Regions from separate parts of the Cellulosimicrobium sp. 22598 genome, predicted to be linked through region 1. Evidence: predicted binding sites of a transcription regulator. Region 1 holds the regulator's gene; the other holds the start of a gene.
The links. Region 1 encodes HspR, which represses chaperone genes until heat shock. Its sites were predicted from a motif close to AAGTTGAGTCNNNNNGACTCAACTT; they were not measured.

Region 1 (10,144 bases):
GGCCGTCCCGCGCAGGCGGACCACGGCCTTCTCGACCGCCCGGTCACGGTCCGCGACGAGCGTCAGCGGGACCGTGGACGCGGCGCCGGGTGCGAGGCTCGTGCCGGAGGGGGCGGCACACGTCACGCTCCGACCCTCGTCCGTGGCGCACGTCCAGACCCCGGCGGACCCGCCGGCGAGGGTGACGCCGGACGGGAGGTCGACGGCGAGGCGCGGCTCGACGAGCGGCTGGTCACCGCTGTTGCGCACCACGACGCGCAGGACTCCCTCTCCCGGGTTGTCCAGGCGCAGTCCGTCGGACGGCGCCACGACGCGGACCTCGGGCCCGTAGTACCGGACGGGCGCCGACGGGAAGGTCCACGGCTTCGCCGGGATGCCGGTGGCGCGCACGGACGCGGCGAAGGGCGGGTAGTCGCCCCCGGACTCGGCCTCGACGCGGACGACGAGCTCCTGGCTCTCTCCGGGGTCGAGGATGCCGACCGAGCACGTGACCAGGCTCGTCCCGTCCGGCTGGGGCACCGCGCTGCCGCACGGGAGCGAGGCCGCGGACAGGGGGCTGCCGACGACGGTCCCGCGCGCGACGAGCGACGAGCCCGGGGTCGTCACGCCCGCCGGGAGCGTGAGGTCGACGAAGACCTCCTCCGCCGCTCGACCGCCGGTGTTCGAGGCGGTGATGACGAGGTCCGCGGGGACGCGCGCCGCGAGCGTGACCGGGGCGAGCGACAGCTCGAGGGCCGCCGGCGCGGGCTCGGGCGTTCCCGTGCCCGGGTCGGTCGGCCCGGGCGTGCCCGTCCCGGGATCGGTGGGCGCAGGCGTGCCGGGGCCGGTGGACCCGCCCGGCGTCGTCGTGCCCGGCGTCGACCCGACGGGCGTGGAGCCGTCGGTGGACCCGCTACCGGTCCCGGTCGTGTCGCCCGACCCGGCGGTGGTCTGGTCGGTCGGGGCGGGCGGGATGTTCGTGGGCGACGTCGGGTCGGTGGTGGGGTCCGGCGTCGTCGTGGTCCCCGTGGTCGGTGACGCGGACGGGGACGGGGAGGACTGCGAGGTCGGGGTGGGGGCCGGGTCCGACGAGAACGCGCCGAGCGCGCCCGCGACGCCGAGCCCGGCGACCGTGAGCACGCCGACCGTGACGGCGGCCGCGGCGAGCGGCGCGGACGTGACGAGCGCGACGAGCCCACCGGCACCCGCGGCGGCGAGCGCGCCGCTGCCCGCGGCGGCGCCTCCGGCCGCCGCTGCCGCCCCGCCGACGGACGCCGCGCCGGCCCCGACCGCGGCGCCGGAACCACCGGCCGCGCTCGCGGCCGCTCCCGCGCCCCCGACGGCACCGGTGCCCGCCGCGCCACCACCGGCGCCCGCGCCCGCACCGCCGGACCCGCCGGCCGCACCGGACCCGCCGGCCGATCCCGCGCCACCGCTCGACGAGCCCTGCAGGGCGGCACCGACACCGCCGGCGACGGCCGCGCCGCCGACCGTCGGGAGCGCCGTCCCGACGAGGCCGAGCGCGCCGACGCCGAGGACCAGGGGGGCGATGACGGCGCGCATGCCGTGCGACACGTCGCCCAGCTCCAGCACGAGCGCGCGGCACTCGCCGCAGCCGTCGAGGTGCGACTCCACGCGCGCCGTCTCGCGCTTGGCGAGCCCGCCGCGCACGTACGACCCGAGGAGCGCGTTGACCGTGCGGCACTCCTCGGCGGGCACGGACGTCAGGTGCTGCTGGAGGTACGCCTGCCGCAGCCCCTCGCGCGCGCGGTAGGCGAGCGCGGAGACGCCGTTCGCGGTGAGACCCAGGATCGGCGCGATCTCGGCCGGGGAGAGGTTCTCGACCTCCGTGTACCAGAGCACGGCGCGCCACCGCTCGGGGAGGTCCTGGTAGGCGCGCGTGACCGTCGAGCGCTCGAACCCCTCGAGGGTCGGGTCCTCGGTGGACGCCATGGGACCGAACGCCGTCTCGAACGTGCGCTCGTCGTCCGTCGGCTGGGTGCGCCGCGCGCCGTTGACGAGGTCGTAGGAGAGGCGTCGGACGACGGTGAAGAGGTAGGCGCGGAAGGTGACGTCGGGCCCGCCCCCGCCCTGCAGGACGGAGAGCGTGCGGGCGAACGCGTCGGAGACGACGTCGTCGGCGTCGGCGGTCGAGCGGACGTACTGGCGCGCGACCGTCCGGGCCGCGGCGGCGTGGCGCTCGTACAGCGCGCCGTAGGCGCTGGTGTCGCCCTCGCGCACGGCGGAGATGAGCTCGGCGTCGCTGAAGGCCTCGCTCCACACCCGTTCCTGCGCCTGCGTCATGTCACCCGCCCCGGAGACCGCCCCGATCCGAGGCGTACGGTGGCCATAGTAGACGCCCGTCCAACTTCGGGGCAGAGGGCGTCCGGCGACGGAACGGTAACGGCCGGAGTCCTCCCCGTTCGCCCGATTTCACCTCGGACCCCGCGTCCCGGAAACTTCTTCGCCGACTCGCGTCATGGATCGGCCGCTCGTCCGTCTCATCGACATGGACCACCTCCACGGGTACACCGTGCCCGCTCCCGACGCGGTACGCGAGCGCTGGCGTCGCGCGAGCGCCGAGAGCGTCTGGCTGCGACCGGGCGACTGGTACCACCCTGCCGTCGACGCCCTCGCCGAGGCGCTGTGCGAGGAGCGGGACGGGACGCCGGCCGCCGAACGGCTCGGCCGGGTGCGGGCCGAGGCGGGGGTCGGGATCGGCGAGGCCATCGACGACGTGGTGTGCCTGTACCGGGCGCACGACCGCGAGCCGGGGACCGACCTGCTCCGCGCGGTCGCGGTCGGGTGGTCCGACGGCTACGAGGCGACCCCCGTGACGCCCGAGGTCATGGACCCCGAGTCCGGCCTCGCGACGTCCCAGTACCTGGTCCAGCGGCTCCGGGAGACGTACGGCGTCGCCCAGCGCGCCGGGGTCGACGCCGCCGCGACGCACGGCCTGCTCGTCGTGGACGTCGCGCTCGACCACCTGACCGGGTGGCAGCGCTTCGCGCGGTCGGCGGCGATGGGTCGCGCGCTCACCCACACGTTCGGCGACGGCCACCCCATGGCCTCGCTCGGCAACGGGCTCTTCGTCGTGCTCGGGGAGCGCGGCGCCGACGACGACGCGCTGCGCACCGTGCTCCGCCACAACATCGAGCGCACGGGGCTCGCGCTGGGCGTCACGGCGATCCTGCGGCGACCGCCGCGCGTCTGGGCCGAGCCGCTCCCCCGCACCCACGCCGCTGCCGTCCAGCTGCTCGACGCGCTCCAGCGCTGAGGCACGACGACGCCCCGGCCGCGCGGGCGAGCGCGCGGACGGGGCGTCCGGGGGCGTCTGCGGCCGGTGGGTGACCGGCCGCCTCCGAGGAGGTCGAGGTCGCGCGTCAGCGCGGGGTGAAGGTGAGGCAGTCGGCCTTGTCCTCGCCGGACGCGCCGGCGCCCACGCGGATCGACGGGGCCGAGCACTCGAGCGAGGAGTTGTGGACGCACTCGGTGCGCTGGCACGCCCCGACGTGCGCGAGCACCTTCTCGAGGCCGCCCTTGGTCCCCAGCGGGATGAAGGTCGCGCACTCGGCGTCGCCCGCGTGACCGGCGATGGTCACCGCGCCGGCGTGGCACCCGTGGTCGTGGTTGTAGCCGCAGCCGTCGATGGAACACTCGACGACCTGGGGCATCTCCGTGAGGCTGCTCATCGCGATCTCCTGTTCTCCGAGGACCCGTGGCGGGCCGGGCTTCCACGTCCACGGTATTCCCGGAATTCTGCGGTGTATAGCAAGGAAGGCCTTGCTAAGAAATGCAGAAATATCCATCAATTAGCGCACGGCATTCTTGCGGAAATGCCTGACCAGGGCTGATGCCGCGGCCCTCGTCAGGAGGGCAGGAGAGGCGTAGCGTCGTTCTCATGGCCCCCTCGCTCGGCGCGCCGCTGTTCTCGGGCGCCGACGCCGACCTGTACGCGGTCGGCGCCGACCGCGTCCTGCGACGCTCGCGCTCGGGGGCCGACTCGGTCGGCACCGCGGAGGTGATGCGGCACGTGCGCGCCGCGGGCTTCCCGGCCCCGCGCGTCGACGCCGCGTCGGACGGCGACCTCACCATGGAGCTCCTGCGGGGCCCGACGCTCCTGCAGTCGATCCTCGGCGGCCGGACGTCGCTCGCCGCGGCGGCCCGGACCCTCGTCGCGCTGCACGACGCGCTGCACGCCGTCCCGCCCCCGGCGCGGGGCGGACCCGCGTACGCCGCGCTCACCGCGCCGTCGCCCGCGGCCCTCGACGAGCCCGCCGCCGGGCGGTCGTGCGTCGTGCACCTCGACCTGCACCCGGCGCACGTCGTGCTCACCGCCGACGGCCCCGCCGTCCTGCACTGGACGAACGCCCGGCTCGGACCGCCCGGACTCGACCTCGCCGTGACCGCCGTCGTCCTCGCGGAGGTCGCCGCCGACGAGGACGACGAGCTCGCGCCCGGCGCACGGGTCCTGCTGGACGCGTTCCTCCACCTGGCCGACCCGGCGCTCCTGCGGCACCTCGACGCCGCCGCGCGGACCCGCGCCGCGGACCCCGGCCTCGACCCCTCGGAGGCCGCGCTCGTCCCGGCCGCCGCGGCGCTCGTCGCGCGCGAGGCGCGCCGGAGCTGAGACCTGGGCGGAACGGCCGAGGTCAGGACCCCGCGTCGTCGGGCCGGGGCCGCCAGATGACGAGCGCGCGTGCCTCGCCGTGCTCGACGAGCGTCTCGCGCAGCGCCTCCTCGACCCCGCGGCGCACGCTGCGCCCGCGCGGCACCACGACGACGTCGCCGCTCGCCGCCGCCGCGAACACCCGGCCGCCGGGCTCGACCCGCGCGGAGAGCGCCTCGATGCGGCGCTCCAGCCGCTCGACCTGCGACTCGAGCGCGAGGATGCGCTGGATGCCCGCGAGGTTGATGCCCTCGTCGTGGCTGAGCCGCTGTACCTCGAGCAGCTTCGCGACGTCGCGCAGCGAGTAGCGCCGGCCGCGGCCCGCGGTCCGGCGCGGCACGACGAGGCCGAGGCGGTCGTACTGGCGCAGCGTCTGCGGGTGCATCCCCGCGAGCGTCGCAGCCTGGGAGATGACGAGGACGGGCGCGTCCTGGTCGACGTCGCTCGCCGGAGCCCGTCCGACGCCCCGTGGTGAGTCCTCGCCGACCGAGAAGCTCTGAGTCTTCCGGTGGGCCATCACGGCCCTCCTACTCCGCGGCCTGGCGGACCAGGTCGGCCCGCACGTCCTGGCCGTCCGTCTCGGCCGCGAACGTCTCGACCGCCTCGCGCGCCGCCTTCGAGAGCTTCTGCGGCACCGCGACCTGCACGGTGACGAGCAGGTCGCCGGTCGCCTTCGCCGTCTTCACGCCGCGGCCCTTGACGCGCAGCGTGCGACCGGACGGCGTCCCGGCCGGGACCTTGACCTTGACCGACGCGCCGTCGAGCGTGGGCACGCTGATCGTCGCCCCGAGCGCGGCCTCGGCGAACGTCACCGGGACGGTCGCCCGCAGGTTGTTCCCGTCGAGCGAGAACACCGGGTGCGGGGTGACGTGGACGGTGACGACGAGGTCGCCGTCGGGACCGCCGGCCATGCCCGGGCGGCCCTTGCCGCGCAGCCGGATCTTCTGGCCGTCGCGCACGCCCGGCGGGATGCGGGTGGTGACGTTACGACCGTCGACCGTGAAGGTGACGGTGGACCCCTCGACCGCCTGGCGGAACGGGAGGGTCGTGGCCGCGGCCACGTCCGCCCCGGCCCGCGGGCGGGGCCCGCCGCCGAACTGCTGCGCTCCCGCGCCACCGAACATCGAGCCGAGGATGTCCTCGAAGCCGCCCGCGCCCTGGCCGCCGGTCGAGTAGCGGACCCGGGTGCCGCCCGGGCCGCCGCCGCCGAACATGCCGCCGAACACGTCCTCGAACCCGGCGCCCCCGGCGCCGCCGGGGCCCGCGGAGAAGCGGGCACCGCCGCCGGCCATCGCCCGGATCGCGTCGTACTGCTCGCGCTCCTTGGCGTCCGACAGCACGGCGTACGCCTCGCCGATCTCCTTGAACTTCGCCTCGGCGCCCGCGTCACCCTGGTTCTGGTCGGGGTGGTACTTGCGCGCGAGCTTGCGGTAGGCCTTCTTGATCGTGGCGTCGTCGGCGTCCTTGGGGACGCCGAGCGCGGCGTAGAAGTCCTTCTCCATCCAGTCCTGTCCGGTCACGGCGCCTCCCTCCTGTCGGTGGTCGTGGTCCTGGTCCTTCGTGTCGTGCCTGCTGTCGATGCTGCTGCTCGTGATCCTCGCGTGCCCGACGGCGGGGCGCACCTCCGCGCGGGAGGTGCGCCCGCGCCGTCGGGCACGCGGGGGACGCCGGTGGTCCCGCCTACTGGGGGCCGACGACCGAGACGCGCGCGGCGCGCACGACACGGTCCCCGATCCGGTAGCCCGGCTCGATGACGAGGTTCACCGTGGTGGCGGTGGCATCGGGGTCGGGCTGGTGCATGAGCGCCTCGTGGACGGTGGGGTCGAACTCGTCCCCGACCGCGCCGTAGCGCTCGATCCCGAACTTCTCGAGCGACGCGTCGAGCTTGTCGGAGATGGCCGCGAACGGCCCCGTCAGCTCGCCGTGCTGCCGCGCGCGGTCGATGTCGTCGAGGACCGGGAGGAGGGCGGTGAGCACGTCCTCGATCCCCTTCGTGCGCGCGGCCTCCTGGTCGCGCAGCGACCGGTTGCGGTAGTTCGTGAAGCTCGCCCGCTCGCGCTGGAGCGCGTCGAGGTGCTCCGCGGCCTCGGCCTTGGCGGCCAGGACGGCCGCGTCGACCTCGGCCTCGTCGGACGGCTCGAAGTCGAGGCCCGCGAGCGGGTCCGTCTCCGCGTCGTCCCCGGCCGAGCCACCGGCGGAGCCGGCGCCCGCGCGCGGGCGGCCGGTCTCCGGGTCGACCTTGCGCTTGTCGGTGAACTGGAACGGCTTGTCCTCGGGGCCCTGACCGGGCTCGCGCCCGGCCTGCTCCTCGGGGCCCCGGTCCTCGGGGGACGTCACTTCTTGTCGTCCTCGTCGTCCACGATCTCGGCGTCGACGACGTCCTCGTCCGGAGCGGACGTCGCACCCGCGGCCGCGGTGGCGTCGTCCTGCGCGGCGCCGGGGTTGCCGGCGGCCTGCTCCTGCTCGGCCGAGGCGTAGAGCGCCTGGCCGATCTTCTGCGAGGACGCGACGAGCTTCTCGTGCGCGGTCTTCACGGCGTCGGCGTCCTCGCCCTCGAGCGCGGACTTCACCGACGCGATGTCGGCCTCGACCTCGGTGACGACGTCGGCCGGGAGCTTCTCCTTGTTCTCGGAGACGAGCTTCTCGGTCGAGTAGACGAACGCCTCGGCCTGGTTGCGGGTCTCCGCCTCCTCGCGACGCTTCTTGTCCTCGGCCGCGTGCTCCTCGGCCTCCTTGACCATGCGGTCGATGTCCTCCTTGGGCAGCGCCGAGCCGCCCGTGATGGTCATCTTCTGCTCCTTGCCGGTGCCGCGGTCCTTGGCGCCGACGTGGACGATGCCGTTCGCGTCGATGTCGAAGGTGACCTCGATCTGCGGCACGCCGCGCGGGGCCGGCGCGATGCCGGTCAGCTCGAACGTGCCGAGCGGCTTGTTGTCGCGCGCGAACTCGCGCTCGCCCTGGAACACCTGGATGAGCACCGACGGCTGGTTGTCCTCGGCCGTCGAGAAGATCTCGCTGCGCTTGGTCGGGATGGCCGTGTTGCGCTCGATGAGCTTGGTCATCACGCCGCCCTTGGTCTCGATGCCGAGGGACAGCGGGGTGACGTCGATGAGCAGGACGTCCTTGCGGTCGCCGGAGATGACGCCGGCCTGCAGGGCCGCGCCCACGGCGACGACCTCGTCCGGGTTGACGCCCTTGTTGGGCTCCTTGCCGCCCGTGAGCTCCTTGACGACGTCCGTCACGGCGGGCATGCGGGTGGAGCCACCCACGAGCACGACGTGGTCGATGTCGGAGACGGAGACGCCCGCGTCGGAGATGACCTTGTGGAACGGGGCCTTCGTCCGGTCGAGGAGGTCCTGCGTCATCTGCTGGAACTGGGCGCGCGTGAGCTTCTCGTCCAGGTGGATGGGGCCGTTCTCGCTCATCGAGAGGTACTGCATCGAGATGGTGGTGCTCGTCGCGGACGAGAGCTCCTTCTTCGCCTGCTCGGCGGCCTCGCGCAGACGCTGGAGCGCGATCTTGTCCTTGGACAGGTCGACGCCCGAGCTGTTCTTCACCTGCTTGATGAGGTGCTCGACGATGCGGTTGTCCCAGTCGTCGCCACCCAGGCGGTTGTCGCCCGAGGTCGCGCGGACCTGGATCGTGGAGAAGTCGTCCTCGTCCTTGCCGACCTCGAGGAGCGAGACGTCGAACGTGCCGCCGCCCAGGTCGAAGACGAGGATGAGCTCGTCCTCCTTGCCCTTCTCCAGCCCGTACGCGAGCGCGGCCGCGGTGGGCTCGTTGACGATGCGGGTCACGTTGAGGCCTGCGATCTGCCCGGCGTCCTTGGTCGCCTGGCGCTCGGCGTCGTTGAAGTACGCCGGGACGGTGACGACCGCGTCCGTGACGGGCTCGCCCAGGTACTCCTCGGCGTCGCGCTTGAGCTTGCCCAGGATGCGCGCGGAGATCTCCTGCGCGGTGTACTTCTTGTCGTCGATCTCCACCGACCAGTCGGTGCCCATGTGGCGCTTCACCGAGCTGATGGTGCGGTCGACGTTCGTGACCGCCTGACGCTTGGCGACCTCGCCGACGAGGACCTCGCCGGTCTTGGAGAAGGCGACCACCGACGGCGTCGTGCGCGACCCCTCGGCGTTCGCGATGACGGTGGGCTCTCCGCCCTCGAGGACGGCCACCACCGAGTTGGTGGTGCCGAGGTCGATCCCGACTGCTCGTGCCATGTGTGCTGCCTCCGTTGTGGATGGGGTGCCCGACGGCGCACGCGCGCCCGGGCACACCGGGTTGAGTCTGCTTCACTCAAGGTAGGCACCGGGTGCACTCGCGCGCAAGCCCGATCACCAGAACTTGAGTCCATCAGGCTCAACCTTCACCCAGGGCGAACTATTCCCCGCTCGTCGCGGCCGCCCGCGAGCGCGCCCGCTGGCGCTCCCGCTGCAGCGCGTAGCCCTCCCGCCAGTCCGGGGCGAGGGCCATGCCACGGCGCCGGACCTCGTCGACCGACAGCTCGACGGGGAAGCCCCAGGTGTCCGCCAGCACGAACAGGTCGTCCCCGGTGACCGTCGCGCCCCCGAGCTTCTCGAGCTCCCGGAGCCCGCGGTGCACCGTGCGACGGAAGCGCGACTCCTCGTCGCGCAGGACCGTGCTCAGCTCCTCGCGCTGCGCGACCAGGCCCGGGTAGCCGTCGCCGTACGTCTCGGCCACGACGGCGACGAGGTCGTCGGCGAACCGCTCGTCCAGGCCGAGGTGGAGGGCGTGCACGACCGCCCGGCGGACGAGCCGCCGCAGGACGTACCCGTGCGCCTTGTTGCTCGGGCGCACCCCGTCGGCGGCGAGGAACGTCGCGGCCCGGACGTGGTCGGCGATCACGCGGAACGGGCGCGGGTCGTCCTCGTACGCGCGACCGCTGAGCGACTCGAGCCGGTCCACCAGCGGGCGCAGGAGGCTCACGTCGAACACGTCGGCGGTCGCCAGGGCGGCCGCGGCGATGCGCTCGAGCCCGCCCCCGAAGTCGATGCTCGGGTCGTCGAGGGGGACGAAGCCCTCGGTGGTCCGGCGGTAGCGCATGAACACCTGGTTGCCGATCTCGACGAACCGGCCCCCGTCGCTCGCGGGATGGGGCTCACCGGCCGCCGGGTCGTGGTGCTCGGGGCCGAGGTCGTAGAAGACCTCCGAGTCGGGCCCGCACGGGTCTCCCACCGGCGTGCCCTCCAGGCCGCCTCCCCGGCTCCACCAGTTCTCCTCGGCGTCGTAGAAGAAGACGCGACCGCCGCGCGTCCCGTCGCGGTCGCCGTCCGCGCGGGAACCCACGTCCACGAGCGGCGCCTCGATCCCGTGCTCGGCGAACACCGTGACCCAGGCGCGAGCCGCCGCGTCGTCACGCGGGATCCCGTGCTCCGGCGCCCCTCGGAAGCACGTGACGTACAGCCGCTCGAGGTCGACGCCGACCTGCGCGAGGAAGTCGGCGAACCACCGGATCTGCTGCTCCACGTCGGCAGACCC
Region 2 (10,144 bases), on a different contig from region 1:
GCGCACGTACACGCGGACGTTGAGCTCGGGGAACGTCGACCACGCGCCGAGAGCGGGCAGGGGCGGGACCCGGACGCCCGCCATGACGAACGGGACCACGCCGAGCCACGTCGTCCCGTCGACCTCCTGCACGGAGAGGCCGGGTGGGAGCCAGCCCTGCACGACGGCCGGGTCGACGCGCCAGTGGAGGAACGTGAGCGCGTCCCAGCGCTGCACGTTCACGACGACCCGCGAGGCACTGGGCCGCGAGACTCCCGGCGCCGCGGGGTCGGGTGCGGTCGGGAGCGGACGGTCGGTCACCGGGCGCCCGCCGTGTCGGACGCGAGGCGGAGGTCGTCGACGAACGCGGCGAACGCCGCCTCCCGCTCGGCCCGCTCACGCACGCGCAGCAGCGCGGACGGGTGCGTGGTGAGCACGACGCGCGGCGGGCGCTGCCGGGGCGGGCGGTCGCCGTCGGGCACACCCTGCGAGAGGGGCGACGCGGACTCGGCGCCCTCGTCGTCGAGGTCGAGCACCCGGCCGCGCTCGGCGGTGACGCGCACCGGGCGCCCGAGCACGGCACGCCCCGCGGTCGCGCCCATCGCGACGACGACACGGGGCGCGACCGCGGCGACCTCGGCCGTGAGCCACGGGAGGCACGCCCGGACGTGCGCGACGTCCGGGCTCTTGTGCAGCCGGCGCTTCCCCCGCTCCTCGAACCGGAAGTGCTTCACGGCGTTCGTCAGGTAGACGTCGTCGGCGGACAGCCCGGCGGCGTCGAGCGCCTCGTCGAGGAGGCGCCCCGCCGGCCCGACGAACGGCTCGCCCTCGCGGTCCTCCCGGTCGCCCGGCTGCTCACCGACGAGCACCAGCCGGGCGCGCTCGGGTCCGCGCGAGAACACGACCTGCGTGGCGTCCGCCCACAGCTCGCACCCGTGGCAGTCCCGCGCTGCCCGGGCCAGGGCGTCGACGTCCCTCGCGGCACGCCCGCGCGGGAGCCACTCCTGCGCGCCCGGGCGCTCGGGAGCCGGTCGTCGGGGGCTCATGGGCCCACCGTGCAGCACCGCACGCCGGCTCGCACCCGGCGCCCGCGGGACGCACGAGCCCGGCCCGGGACCAGGCCGGGCGGAGGTGGTCAGAGAACCTGGTAGAGAGCACCTTGGACGAGGCCGAGGACGACGCCCAGGAGCGCCGCCGCGCCGAGCGCCGTGCCGGCGGACGCGAGCGCCGTGCCGGGCAGCCGCCGCACGAGCGCGACCGCGCCGGTGACCGTCGCGGCCAGCGCGAGGACGCCCGTGAGGATGCCGTTGACGAGCTGGAGCACGCCGACCGACGACGGCGAGTAGCCCGACGACGAGAGCACGAACGGGAAGGCCAGCGTGACGACCGCACCCACCAGGACGGTCGCGACCCCCAGGACGAAGGCCACGACGGCGAGGGGCGAGCGTCGCGCGCCGGTGGCCGGTGCGGGTGAGCCGTAGGCGGACGGGGCGGAGGCGGACCAGGACTCGGGGCCGGGCCGGGGAGCGCTCATGCGCCCATCCTGCCGAACCCCGCGGTCCGGCGACGGGGACGTCCGCGGTCCGCGACCGCGGGCACCGGGATCACCGACGACCGGGGGCGCCCTGCGCGAGGTCCTCCGACTCCTCGGGCCGGTACACGCACACGTGCAGCGCCTGCGGTCGCACGCTGACGTCGAGCCGCTCCGCCGGCTCGATCACGTCGCCGTCGAGCTGGCGCGGCTGCGGCCGGTCGGAGACCACGGAGACCTCCCGGCCCCGCACGACCTCCCGGCTCGGCACCCGGCTCTTGCCCCGCACGACGCCCCACAGCAGCTGGACCCAGTGCTGGAGGTTGCGCGGCGCGATGATCGCGACCTCGAGCTGCCCGTTGTCCGGCTCCGCGTCCGGGAGCAGGTTGGTGCCGGCCTGGAGACGGCCCACGTTGCCGACGACGACCGTGCGCGCACGACGGCGCCGCGTCCGCCCGTCGACCGTCACCTCGACGTGCATCTCGTCGTCGGCGAGGTGCTTGAGCGCCGAGAAGACGTACGCGACCGACCCCGCCCGGGCCTTGAGCGCCGTCGGGGCGTCGCGCATCATCGCCGCGTCGAGCCCCATCCCCGCCATGATCGCGAACGTCTGCCCGTCCGCGACGCCGACGTCGATGGTCCGCCGGCCGCCCCGGAGGACGAGGCGCAGACCCTCCTCGGCGTCGGTGGGGACGCCGAGGTTCACCGCGAGGAGGTTCCCCGTGCCGCCCGGGAGGATCGCGAGCGCGGCGTCGGTCCCCGCCAGCCCCTCGACGACGGCCCGCACGGTCCCGTCCCCGCCGCTGACGAACACCACCTCCGCGCCGTCCTCGACGGCCTGGCGCGCCTGCCCCGTGCCCGGGTCCTCGGCCGTCGTCTCGAGCCACGCGGGCTCCGGCCACCCCGCCTCGGTGAGCCGCGCGACGATGAGGTCGCGCAGCGCGTCCAGGCCCTCCACACGGTTCGGGTTGACGATCACGGCCGAACGGCGCGGGGCGTCGTCGGGCTGCCGCGGGGAGGAGGGTGCGGGGCTGGTCGTCTCGTCGGTCGGCACGGAGAGAGTATGTCCCGGCACCGCACCGCCCGCCCGGCGTCGGACAGCGAAGCACCGGCCCCGGCACCGCGAGGGAGAACCCTGGTCGGGCTCTCCCTCGGCGGACCGCGGTTCTGCGTGATGCTCAGGCCGTGAGGATCTCCGTGCCGAGGGTCAGGCCCTCGGCCTCGGGGTCGCGGTCGACGCGCACCACGTCGCCGTCGGCGACGTCGCCCGAGAGCAGCAGCCGCGCGAGGCGGTCGCCGATCTCGCGCTGCACGAGGCGGCGCAGCGGGCGCGCCCCGTACGCGGGGTCGAAGCCCTCGAGCGCGAGCCACTCGCGCGCCGCCGTCGTGACGTCGAGCGTGATGCGCCGGTCGGCGAGGCGCTTCGCGAGGTGCGCGACGCTGATGTCGACGATCCGGCCGAGCTCGTCGAGCGTGAGCGGCTCGAACACGATCACGTCGTCGAGGCGGTTGAGGAACTCCGGCTTGAAGCTCGCCCGCACCGTGCTCATCACGGCCTCGCGCTTCGCGGCGTCGTCGAGCATCGGGTCGACGAGGAACTGCGAGCCGAGGTTCGACGTGAGCACGAGGATGACGTTGCGGAAGTCCACGGTGCGGCCCTGGCCGTCGGTGAGTCGGCCGTCGTCGAGCACCTGCAGCAGGATGTCGAAGACCTCCGGGTGCGCCTTCTCGACCTCGTCGAGCAGCACGACCGAGTAGGGGCGGCGCCGCACGGCCTCGGTGAGCTGGCCGCCCTCCTCGTACCCCACGTACCCCGGGGGCGCGCCGACGAGCCGGGCGACCGAGTGCTTCTCGGAGTACTCCGACATGTCGATGCGCACCATGGCGCGCTCGTCGTCGAAGAGGAAGTCGGCGAGCGACTTCGCGAGCTCCGTCTTGCCGACCCCCGTCGGGCCGAGGAAGAGGAACGAGCCCGTGGGGCGGTCCGGGTCGGCGACGCCCGCACGCGAGCGCCGGACGGCGTCGGACACCGAGCGGACGGCGGCCTGCTGGCCGATGAGGCGCTCCCCGATGACCTCCTCCATGTGCAGGAGCTTCTCGCTCTCGCCCTGGAGCATGCGGCCCGCGGGGATGCCCGTCCACGCGGACACGACCTCCGCGATCTCGTCCGCGCCGACCTTGTCGGCGATCATCGGGGCGGCCTCGGGCCCGGACGCCGCGAACGCGTCGTCCGCCTGCTCCTCGGCCTCGGCCGCGTCGAGCTCGCGCTGGAGCTGCGGGATCTCGCCGTACTGGAGCCGGCCCGCGGTCTCGAGGTCGCCCTCGCGGATCGCGCGCTCGACCTGGACGCGCAGCTCGTCGAGCTTGGCGCGCAGGTCGCCCACGCGGTTGTGGCCCGCCTTCTCGGCCTCCCAGCGCGCGGTGAGCGCGGCGAGCTCCTCGCGCCGGTCGGCGAGGTCGGCGCGCAGCTTCTCGAGGCGCTCGAGCGACGCGGGGTCGGTCGACTCGGACAGCACGACCTCCTCCATCTCCAGGCGCGTGACCGCGCGCTGCAACTCGTCGATCTCGATCGGCGAGGAGTCGAGCTCCATGCGCAGGCGCGACGCCGCCTCGTCGACGAGGTCGATCGCCTTGTCCGGGAGCTGGCGCCCGGTGATGTACCGGTCGGAGAGCGACGCCGCGGCGACGAGCGCCGAGTCGGCGATCGTCACCTTGTGGTGCGCCTCGTACCGCTCCTTCAGGCCGCGCAGGATCGCGACGGTGTCCTCGACCGAGGGCTCGCCGACGAACACCTGCTGGAACCGGCGCTCCAGGGCCGGGTCCTTCTCGATGTACTCGCGGTACTCGTCGAGCGTGGTCGCGCCCACGAGGCGCAGCTCGCCGCGCGCGAGCATGGGCTTGAGCATGTTGCCCGCGTCCATGGCGCCCTCGCCGCCCGCGCCCGCCCCGACGACCGTGTGCAGCTCGTCGATGAACGTGACGACCTCGCCGTCGGAGGACCGGATCTCCTCCAGGACGGCCTTGAGCCGCTCCTCGAACTCGCCGCGGTACTTCGCGCCCGCGACCATGCTCGCGAGGTCGAGGGACACGAGGCGCTTGCCCTGGAGCGACGTCGGGACGTCACCCGCGACGATGCGCTGGGCGAGGCCCTCGACGACGGCGGTCTTACCGACGCCGGGCTCGCCGATGAGCACCGGGTTGTTCTTGGTGCGGCGGCTGAGCACCTGCACGACGCGCCGGATCTCCGAGTCGCGCCCGATGACGGGGTCGAGCTTGCCCTCGGCGGCGGCGGCCGTGAGGTCGGTGCCGTACTGCTCCAGCGCCTTGTAGGTTCCCTCGGGGTTGGGGCTCGTCACGCGCGCGCTCCCGCGCACCGCGGGCAGCGCCGACCGCAGCGCGTCGGCGGTCGCGCCGGCCTGCTGCAGGATCGTCGCGGCCTGCGAGGATCCCGCGGCGATGCCGAGCAGCAGGTGCTCGGTGGAGACGTACTCGTCGCCGAGCGCCTGCGCCTCCTTCGCGGCGTTGTCGAGCGCGGTCGACGTGGCGCGCGACGGCGTCGGCTGCGCGACGGCGGACCCGCTCGCCGTGGGCAGCGCGACGAGCGCGGCCCGGACCTTCTGCCCGACGGCCTGCTTGTCCGCGCCGACGGCGTCCAGGAGCCCGACGGCGACCCCGCCCTCCTGCGCGAGCAGCGCGGCGAGGAGGTGCGTGGGCTCGAGCTGCGGGTTGCCGGCGGCCGACGCGGTCTGGATCGCCTCGCCGATCGCCTGCTGCGACATCGTGGTGAACTTCGTTTCCATAGGTGCTCCGGTGTGGTGCTCGAAAAGATGGTCTGACCAGTGGAACGACTCCGAAGTTGAGTGTATTCCGCTCAACTTCGATCGTCAGCCTCGCGCCCGACCTCCCGGTGGTCCGTCGTCCGACGTGGATGAACTCTCGGCCGCATTCCGTCTCAAATCGGCATCGTCCCTCGCCTCGGGCGACGATCCGCGACATGCTGGGCCGGTGAACTCCTCACCCTTGCGCAGACGACTCGGCCTCGGCGCCCTCTTCGCCACCCTCGCACTGTTCCTCGCGGGGTGCATGAGGATGGACATGGCCATCACCCTCAACGAGGACGACACGTTCGACGGCAGCGTCGTGATGGCGTTCTCCGACGAGATGGCCCAGTCCCTGGACATGGACCCGCAGGAGATGTGGGACCAGATGGGCTCCGAGATGGAGTCCGACCTGCCCGAGGGCGCGACGCAGGAGCCGTACGCGCAGGACGGCTACACCGGCACCAGGATCACGTACGCCGACCAGCCCATCTCCCAGCTCGACACCGGCGCCACCGACTCCATCTCCGTGACGCGCGAGGGCGACGAGTACGTCGTGAGCGGCTCGATGGACATGACGGGCGAGGAGTTCAACCCCGAGACCGGCGACGCGGCCGGCGACGAGATGACGCGGCAGATGATGGACAGCCTCGACATCAAGGTCGCCATCACGTTCCCCGGCGAGGTCTCCGAGTCCAACGGCACCGTCGACGGCAACACCGTGACCTGGACGCCGGTCGTCGGCGAGGTCAACGAGATGACGGCGCGCGGCTCGGCCGTCGCGGGCGGCGCGGCCGGCACGGGCGACGAGGGCTCCGAGGAGGCCACCGACGACTCCGACGGCGCCACTGCGCCCGACGGCGGGGAGAGCGCGGGCGACTCCTCGGACTCGGGCTCCCTGGCCTGGCTGTGGTTCGTGATCGGCGGCGTCGTGCTGCTCGGCATCATCGGCCTGGTGCTCTGGCTGGTGCTCCGCTCCAAGCCGGGCACGCAGGACGGCCAGGCGGCCGGCTTCCAGCAGGGCGGCTACCCGGGTCAGCCGGGTCAGCCGGGCGCGTACCCCGCGGCCGGTCAGCCCGGTCAGTACCCCGGTCAGCCCCAGGGCCAGTACCCGGGCCAGCAGGGCTACCCCGCCCAGCAGCCGAGCCAGCAGGGCGGCTACCCCGGCCAGCAGGGTCAGTACCCGGGACAGCAGCCGGGCGCCTACCCCGGGCAGCCGGGGGCACCGCAGGGCTACGGGGCGCAGCCCCCGGCCCCGGGCCCGTACGGCACCCAGCCGCCGGCCCCGCCGCAGCCGCAGGGGGGCTACCCGGGCGCGGCTCCGTACGCCCCTCCCGGCACGCCGCACCCGCAGTCGTCGCCGACGACGCCGCTCCCCGCCCAGCCGCCCGTCCCGCCGGGGGCGACGCAGCCGCTGCCGCCGTACCAGCAGCCCGCGCCGACCCAGCCGCTCCCGCCGCAGCCCGGCGCCCCGGGCCCGGACGGCCCGGTGAGCCCCGCCGGCCCGGACGACGAGATCGACGACGCGACGCGCCTGCGCCCGCCGCCCGAGTGACGGATGCGCGTCCGACGGCGCGTGGTCGGTGACCAGCCGTCGGTGACCAGCGGTCGCTGACCACCCGCTGGCCCCCGTCGCCGGTCCGCCCGCAGCACCACCCTTGACGGCCCGCCCCGAGACCGGGGCGGGCCGTCGTGCGTCCCCGAGCCTCGTCCCCACCACCCGACGGCATTTTGTTTATCGGTATTGCCTTTTAGGGACGGGGCGGGATACCGTCGCTCGAAGCCGCCGGGCACCTGGATGCCCGACGGTCGGGGGGCGTACCGGTTCACTCAACGAGGAGTCACCATGAAGCATCACGCCTGGCGCCTGGCCACCGGCCTCACCGCTGCAGCGAGCGCTCTCGCGGTCGGGGTCGCCGCGGTCCCGGCGAGCGCGGCCGACGACGAGTACAAGGTCCTCGTCGTCGGCGAGACTCTCGGCTTCCGTCACTCGCACATCGACGAGACGACCGAGGCGGTCATCGCCATCGGCGAGGAGCGCGGGTTCACGGTCGACGTGTGGGACTCGCGGCAGCCCGAGCTGACGCTCGACTCGACGCCGTTCACGAGCGCCGAGGACCTCTCGCAGTACGCGACGATCCTCTTCGCCTCGCCGGTCGACGGCACCAACAACCAGGACCCTGCTCGTCCCCGGCTGCTGAACGACTCGGAGCTCGCGGCCCTGCAGGGCTACATCCGCGACGGCGGCGGGTACGTCGGCCTGCACGCCGCGACCGACACCATGCACGCGGTGCCGTGGTACAGCGAGCTCAGCGGCGGGTCGGCGCGGTTCAAGAGCCACCCGGCCCAGCAGACGGCCACGATGCGGGTCGAGAGCCCCGGCCACCCGTCGACCGAGATGCTCCCCGCGGAGTGGACGAGGTTCGACGAGTGGTACAACTTCACCAGCAACCCGCGGGAGGACGTGCACGTCCTCATCACGCTGGACGAGTCGACCTACAACCCCGGCCGCGACGCCATGGGCGACGACCACCCCCTGGCCTGGTGCCAGAACTTCGAGGGCGGACGGTCCTGGTACGAGGGCGCCGGCCACGTCGACTCCTCCTACTCGGACCCGCTGTTCCTCGCGCACCTCGCCGGGGGCATCGAGTGGACTGCCGGCAAGGTGAGCGGCGGCGGTGACTGCGTCACCTTCAAGGAGGTCGACGGCATCGTGACGTCGCTCTCGACGGGCTCGAACCGCGCGGAGAAGCTCTCCGCCGGCGTGCGCGACTACCTCGACCGGGCCGAGGCGGCCGCCGACGCGGGCGCGCACGCGGACGCGATCCACATCCTCAAGCAGGCCCAGGGGAAGGCGCACGGTCTCCAGGACGAGACCCTCGTCGCGAAGATCGGCGACCTGATCGAGTGGCAGCAGACGCTCGTCTTCTGACCTCGGGAGCCCACCTCCGGCCGAAGCGGCCACGCCTTCCGGGCGTGGCCGCTTCGGCGTCTTCCGGCGAGCGCGTGCGTGCCGGCGAGTCAGGACTCGACGGTGACCTCGACGACGTCGCCCACGGCGTCGAACCGCACCGCGGGCCAGTACCCGTCGAGGAAGTGCTCGCCGCACGAGTCCGCGAGGTGCACGACCGTGCCGCCGTCGTCGCGCCGCTGGACGAGCTCGACCACGAGGTCGTCGGCCGCCTCCGCCAGCTCCTGGGCGGTCGGCTCGTCCTCGCTGAACCGGCGGACGACGGCCTCGACCGCGCGGCGTGCGAGGCGCGGGCTGAGCGCGTCGTCCCACAGGGGCTCGGCGGGGACGTAGGCGAGCGCCTCGGCGCCGACCCCGGGGTCGACCTCGGCGAGCGTCGCCGGGCGCCACGAGGGGTCGCGGTCCTTGTCGACGAGCTGCGCGCGGACGCCCTCGACGAGGTCGGGCTGCGTGTCGACGAACCAGGAGACGAGACCGTACTCCTGCTCCAGCGCCGCGCGCAGGTCGGGGAGGTCGCGCGCGCTGCGCACGGCCGCGAGCGCCACGGTGACCGCGGTCGGGGAGAGCCGCTCGAGCTCGTCGGCCTCGGCGCCGGACTGCTCGTCCCCGTCCTGGGCTGCGGCGCGCAGGCGGGCCAGGATCTCGGGCACGGTGTCCGCCGAGTACGCGGCCTCGACCGCCGCCTGTCGGGTGACGAGTCGCGAGACCGGCGCCGGCAGGGCGTGGCGACGCACGACCTCCCGCACGTCCTCGACGTCGAGCGGGTCGACCCCCGCGCTCGCGAGCGCGGCGAGGTCGGCGGCGAGCACGGGCAGCCGCTCGCTCGGCACGTAGTGGTCCGCGAGCCCGACGAAGATCGCGTCGGCGGCGTCCATCGTCACGGCACCGAGCGCGAGCATCTCCCCCAGCCGCCCGGGCGCGCGCGCCAGGAGCCAGGACCCGCCGACGTCGGGCGTGAAGCCGATCCGCGTCTCCGGCATCGCGACGCGCGACCGCTCGGTGACGACGCGCACCGGGGCGTGCGCGCCGAGGCCGACCCCGCCGCCCATGGTGATGCCGTCCATGATCGTCACGACGGGAACGGGCAGCTCCGCGAGCGCCGCGTCCACCGCGTACTCGCGCCGGAAGTAGCGGCGCGCCTCGGCCTGCTTCCCGGCCACGATCGACGCGTGGAGCGCGCGGACGTCGCCGCCCGCGCACAGGCCGCGGTCGCCGGCGCCGTCGAGCAGCACGACGCGCACGGTCGGGTCGACGCGCCACTCCTCCAGCACGTCGGCGATCTCGCCGAGCATCGTGTCGCCGAGCGCGTTGAGCGCGCGGGGCCGGTCCAGGGTGAGGTGCCCGACGCCGTCGTCGACGCGGGCGATGATCTCGCTCGTCACGCGCGCCACGCTACCTCGCACCGCGAGGCGTCGGCGCGCCGCGCGTCCCGGGGTCCCGGGCCGCCGACACGCCTCGCCGCCGTCCCGAGCCAGCGCTCGACGGGCCGGGGGAGCGGTGGGACGCTGACAGGTCGGACGAGCCGGTGACGAGGAGGAGACGGTGGACGAGATGGCCGGGACGGGGACGGGGTGGCGCACGGACGTGCTGGGCGAGGACTGGGTCGCGCGGGACCTCGACCTGCCGGACGGCGCGGTGGCGACGCTCGTCCGCAGGGCCGACGGCGCACGTCCGGCCGCCCCGTCCACCGCGCCGGGCGCGGGGCCCGCCGCGGGCGGGGAGCCGCCGTCGGGCGCGGGAGAGCGGCCCGCGGTGCTGTACGTCCACGGGTTCATCGACTACTTCTTCCAGACGCACGTCGCCGAGGCGGTCGAGGCGCGCGGGTACCGGTTCTACGCGCTCGAC

Region 2: clpB (ATP-dependent chaperone ClpB) is a predicted target of HspR. The motif match lies at 5,364-5,388, and genes of this name have one in related genera.

The regions. Positions count from the first base shown of each region.
Region 1 is NZ_JBQEMZ010000012.1:20,668-30,811, reverse strand. Features, by position in the region: gene ACTJIY_RS14020 (sigma-70 family RNA polymerase sigma factor) at 1-2,283, opposite strand, end outside; gene ACTJIY_RS14015 (hypothetical protein) at 2,459-3,256, shown strand; gene ACTJIY_RS14010 (DUF1540 domain-containing protein) at 3,363-3,671, opposite strand; gene ACTJIY_RS14005 (phosphotransferase family protein) at 3,881-4,609, shown strand; gene ACTJIY_RS14000 (heat shock protein transcriptional repressor HspR) at 4,632-5,033, opposite strand; gene ACTJIY_RS13995 (DnaJ C-terminal domain-containing protein) at 5,176-6,168, opposite strand; gene grpE (nucleotide exchange factor GrpE) at 6,329-6,985, opposite strand; gene dnaK (molecular chaperone DnaK) at 6,982-8,865, opposite strand; gene ACTJIY_RS13980 (alanine--tRNA ligase-related protein) at 9,026-10,144, opposite strand, start outside.
Region 2 is NZ_JBQEMZ010000020.1:50,824-60,967, reverse strand. Features, by position in the region: gene ACTJIY_RS18025 (YqjF family protein) at 1-300, opposite strand, end outside; gene ACTJIY_RS18020 (UdgX family uracil-DNA binding protein) at 297-1,025, opposite strand; gene ACTJIY_RS18015 (hypothetical protein) at 1,115-1,513, opposite strand; gene ACTJIY_RS18010 (diacylglycerol/lipid kinase family protein) at 1,584-2,564, opposite strand; gene clpB (ATP-dependent chaperone ClpB) at 2,689-5,310, opposite strand; gene ACTJIY_RS18000 (LppM family (lipo)protein) at 5,606-6,883, shown strand; gene ACTJIY_RS17995 (ThuA domain-containing protein) at 7,175-8,260, shown strand; gene ACTJIY_RS17990 (enoyl-CoA hydratase/isomerase family protein) at 8,350-9,681, opposite strand; gene ACTJIY_RS17985 (alpha/beta hydrolase) at 9,851-10,144, shown strand, end outside.